One region of the Streptomyces sp. 2P-4 genome, then DNA from elsewhere that is predicted to be linked to it. Evidence: riboswitches for the same ligand, from Rfam matches in the RefSeq annotation. Region 1 holds a riboswitch; the other holds the start of a gene.
What was found. Region 1 has a riboswitch for cyclic di-AMP ahead of MUK52_RS19235 (LysM peptidoglycan-binding domain-containing protein). Riboswitches for the same ligand answer to the same signal wherever they lie in the genome.

Region 2: it holds a riboswitch for cyclic di-AMP, as region 1 does, so the genes downstream of both, MUK52_RS04765 (M23 family metallopeptidase) here and MUK52_RS19235 (LysM peptidoglycan-binding domain-containing protein) in region 1, are expected to answer to the same signal.

What each region holds. Positions count from the first base shown of each region.
Region 1 is NZ_CP095011.1:4,349,714-4,351,905, forward strand. Features, by position in the region: gene MUK52_RS19230 (LysM peptidoglycan-binding domain-containing protein) at 1-479, shown strand, start outside; cyclic di-AMP (ydaO/yuaA leader) riboswitch at 763-929, shown strand; gene MUK52_RS19235 (LysM peptidoglycan-binding domain-containing protein) at 932-1,642, shown strand; gene eno (phosphopyruvate hydratase) at 1,925-2,192, shown strand, end outside.
Region 2 is NZ_CP095011.1:1,165,844-1,168,035, reverse strand. Features, by position in the region: gene MUK52_RS04770 (tyrosine-protein phosphatase) at 1-640, opposite strand, end outside; cyclic di-AMP (ydaO/yuaA leader) riboswitch at 951-1,136, shown strand; gene MUK52_RS04765 (M23 family metallopeptidase) at 1,141-2,100, shown strand.

The DNA of each region.
Region 1 (2,192 bases):
CGACGCCGTCGCCGACGCTCCCGCCGGTGTTCCCGGGCGACCCCACGGTCACCCCGGGCCCCGTGAACCCCGCCGACCCCGCGGTCCCCACGCCGAGCCCCACCGCCCCGGGCACCCCGCTGCCGGGCGACACCGCCGGGACGCCCGCGGCGCCCGGTGCGCCCTCCGGGTCCCCCGAATCCGCCGCCCCGGGCTCCCCTGCGGCGCCCGCCGACCCGTCGGCCTCGCCGGCCCCGGGCGCCTCCACCGACCCGGCGGACGTCTCCGCCGCCACGGCGGCCACCGGGAAGCACCGCGGCGCCCCCGCCGCCGAGGAGCCGGCGCCCTCGTACACGGTGAAGGAGGGCGACAGCCTGGCCGCCATCGCGGACGCCGCCGGCGTCAAGGGCGGCTGGAGCGCGCTGTACCAGGCCAACGAGCAGGTCATCGGCTCGGACGCCGACCTCATCAAGCCCGGCCAGAACCTGGAAATAGGTTAAGAACAACGGCATTTCGGACACCCGGAAAGTGTTGAATGTCCGGTTCGTTCAAATGAGACATGCGTCTCTTCCGGTCAACTGGCGTGTCCTGTCCGTGACCTTGGGTGAAAACCGCCCTCACCTGCGCAAATGCCCCTCGGGGGAGCGCAAGTAGGGCCCTCCCTCCCCGGATTTCCCTCGTTGAACTTCGGGGAGGGACCTGTCTACCTTCTGAATCGCCCGCCACCGCGGGCCCCTTCGACCGCATCGCCGAGTCCTGCCGGCGGACGGGGGGAACAACACGTCGCGTCAAGCGCCGAAGGCAGGAGCGGGGGAACCAAGGTAGGTGCCGCGAAAGGCCGTCGAAGACGGTCCGGACCGGCTTGGGGTGAAGACGCGCCACGTGCGCGACCGGGCAACTCATCCGCCCGAACCCGACAGCTCACCTCGCAGGCGTCGGTGAGGAGAACTCCATGCTGCTTTCGGGCAAGGGCAAGCACCGCCGCGCCACCGCCATCGAGCGGACCACCCGCATCGTCACGCTCGCCGGCGTCGCCGGCGTCGCGGTCGCGGCCCCCCTGATGACCGCCGGCACCGCCTCCGCCGCCACCGCGTCCGAGTGGGACCGCGTGGCCCAGTGCGAGTCCGGCGGCAACTGGTCCATCAACACCGGCAACGGCTACTACGGCGGCCTCCAGTTCTCCGCCTCCACGTGGGCCGGCTTCGGCGGCAAGGCGTACGCCGCGCAGGCCAACCAGGCCACCAAGGCGCAGCAGATAGCCATCGCCGAGAAGGTCCTGAAGGTCCAGGGCAAGGGCGCCTGGCCGCACTGCGGCAAGGGCCTGTCCAACTCCTCGTACACCGGCGGCGGGTCGACCACCAACACGACCCCCAAGCAGACGCCGAAGACCGAGACCAAGAAGACGCAGCCGCAGAAGACCGAGGTCAAGAAGCAGACCCAGCGCGCGCAGACGCCCGCCCCCACCACGCGCTCCGAGCGCGCCGAGGCCCCCGTCGTCAAGACCGGCAACGGCTCGTACGAGGTGAAGTCCGGCGACACCCTCGGCACCATCGCCGACGCCCAGGGCGTCAAGGGCGGCTGGGAGAAGCTCTTCGAGCTCAACAAGGACATCGTCTCCGACGCCGACCTGATCTTCCCCGGCCAGAAGCTGAAGCTCGCCTGAACTCCGCGCGAACCCTCACCCGAGGGCTCCCGCAACACCTGATCCCCACCGCCCGGCGCGTACCCCCCCTCGCGCCGGGCGGTGGCGTGCCCGCCCCCGTACGCCGCCGTCAGCAGGGGGCGTATGTCCGGGAAGCGGGGTATTCGGGCCCTTTTTCGTCCCACGACCCGGGCGGTCGGCGGGCCGACCCCCCGGCTGCGGTTAGGCTCTAGGCGGCAGGGCCGGTCCTTCGGTCCGACACGCCACCGCACACCCAGCGTCACATCCCAGAAGGAGATGCTCGTGCCGTCCATCGACGTCGTCGTAGCCCGGGAAATCCTGGACTCCCGAGGCAACCCCACGGTCGAGGTCGAGGTGGGCCTCGACGACGGCAGCACCGGCCGTGCTGCCGTTCCGTCCGGCGCCTCCACCGGTGCCTTCGAGGCCATCGAGCTCCGCGACGGCGACCCGAACCGCTACATGGGCAAGGGCGTCGAGAAGGCCGTCCTCGCGGTCATCGAGCAGATCGGCCCCGAGCTCGTCGGCTACGACGCCACCGAGCAGCGCCTGA
Region 2 (2,192 bases), 3.2 Mb from region 1:
CCTCGGGGATGCCGCTGCCGGGGCGCACGCGGTAGCGGCGGTGCGGGGCGTTCGACTCCAGGTAGTCCGCCAGGATCGCCTCCCGCTCCACCCCCAGTGCGAGGAGCGTGACGGCGACCGCCACCCCGGCCCGGTCCTTGCCTGCGGCGCAGTGCATGAGCGCCGGGACGCTGTCCTCGGCCAGCGCGTGCAGTACCCGGCCGTGCTCGGCGGTGCGCTCCACGACCATCGCGCGGTAGGAGGCGGTCATCCGCGCGGCGGCCCTGCCGTCGCCGAGGATGCCGCGGAGCTGCTCGGTGTCGCCGTCGCGCACCATCGACCAGAAGTCCGCGCCGGCGGCCGGGTCGGAGAGCGGGATGTTCAGGTTGCGCACGCCGGCGAGCGGGATGTCGGGCCCCTCCAGGGCCTGGTCGACGGCGTTGCGGAAGTCGAAGACGGTGTGCAGGCACAGCGATTCGAGGAACTCTGCATCGGTTTCGGTGGCATGCGCCAGATGTCCGCTTCGGTAGAGTCGTCCCGACCTGACCCGGCGTCCGTCGAGGGTCGGGAGGCCGCCCACGTCGCGGAAGTTGCGTACGCCGGCCAGTTGCGGCTCGGGCGCCGGTCCGGCCGGAGGGGGCGTGGGTATCTGCTGGGTCACGTGGATCCTCCGCATCGTCACCGGATGTCCGAATTGAGCTGCTTGGGGCCAACGTGCCGCTGTCGGAGGGGGGATCGGGCGCAGCCCCGTGAGCCAGATCATACGGTGACCGTGCGTGCCCGAGAAGGAAACGCGAAAGCCCCGGCCGGAAGGCCTGTTGGCACAAGCGAATGGACACAGGGTGACCGGAATTCCGCCGGAAACGCGTTCCTGTGAATCCGTCAGGTAATTCGCGGCTTGTTCCGTCCCGTCGGACTGGATTACCTTCGCGACCGATCCGGACGGACCGCCTAATCCTGCCGCCGCCCGGAAACCGCACTCGACCATTCACGCGACCGGCAGGAGCGGGGGAACCAGGTAGGCCGCCGTCGCCGGAGTTCCCCCTCCGGAAACGGCTCGGGGTGAAGCCGCGCACGTCCCGCTCGCGGGGCCGTGCCGGCCGGACAGCTCCCGGTCCGAACCCGACAGCTCACCTCGCAGGCGCCGGAGAGGAATCCGCCATGCCGGCCAAGGGCAAGCACCGCCGTCCGAAGTCCCGCTCGATAGCCCGGGGCTTCGCCGCCGCCGGAACCGGGGGCGCCGCGCTCGCGCTCCCGCTCGTCGGCGCCGCCGGCGCCCACGCGGCTCCCGCCGCCGCCCCGCACGCCCCCTCGGCGGTGCAGGCGCAGCCCATTGCCGCCGCACCGGCCGCCGCCCCCGCCCCCGCCGTGTACACCGTCGTGCCGGGGGACTGCCTCTCCACCATCGCCGCGGACCGGGGCGTCGAGGGCGGCTGGCAGCAGCTGTACGCCGACAACCGGGAGGCCGTCGGCGCCGACCCGTCGCTGATCCACCCCGGCCTCCGGCTCAGCCTCGGCGCGCCGGGCGGCGCCGGCGCCGCGGCGCCGGCCCAGGCCGCAAAGCCCGCCGGCAAGCCCGCCGCCGCGCCGAAGAAGCAGGCCCCGGCCCCGGCGGCAGCAGCCGCCGCCGGCCAGCGCACCGCCAAGGCCGCAGCCGACCGGCAGGCCGCCGCCCCGAAGGCGTCCGCCCCGAAGGCCGCCGCACCCGTCGCCGCCGGCGCCTTCGTCGCCCCCGTCGGCGGCGGCGTCTCCACCGCGTACAGGATGTCCGGCGCCATGTGGTCCAGCGGCTACCACACCGGCGTCGACTTCATCGCAAGCTCCGGCACCCCGGTCCGCGCCGTCGGCGCCGGCACCGTCGTCTCCGCCGGCTGGGGAGGCGCGTACGGCAACGAGGTCGTCATCCGGCACGCCGACGGCAAGTACTCCCAGTACGCCCACCTCTCCCAGCTGTCCGTGACCGCCGGCCAGAGCGTCACCGCCGGCCAGGGCATCGGCCTCTCCGGCTCCACCGGCAACTCCACCGGCCCGCACCTCCACTTCGAGATCCGCACCGGCCAGTCCTACGGCTCCGACATCGATCCGATCGCCTACCTCCGCTCCAAGGGCGTCACCATCTGAACCCCGCCCCGGCAGGGGCGGCGGCCGGACCCGTGCGGGGCCGGGGCCCGAGGGGGGTCCCGGCCCCGCACGCCTCTATTCCGAACCGACCG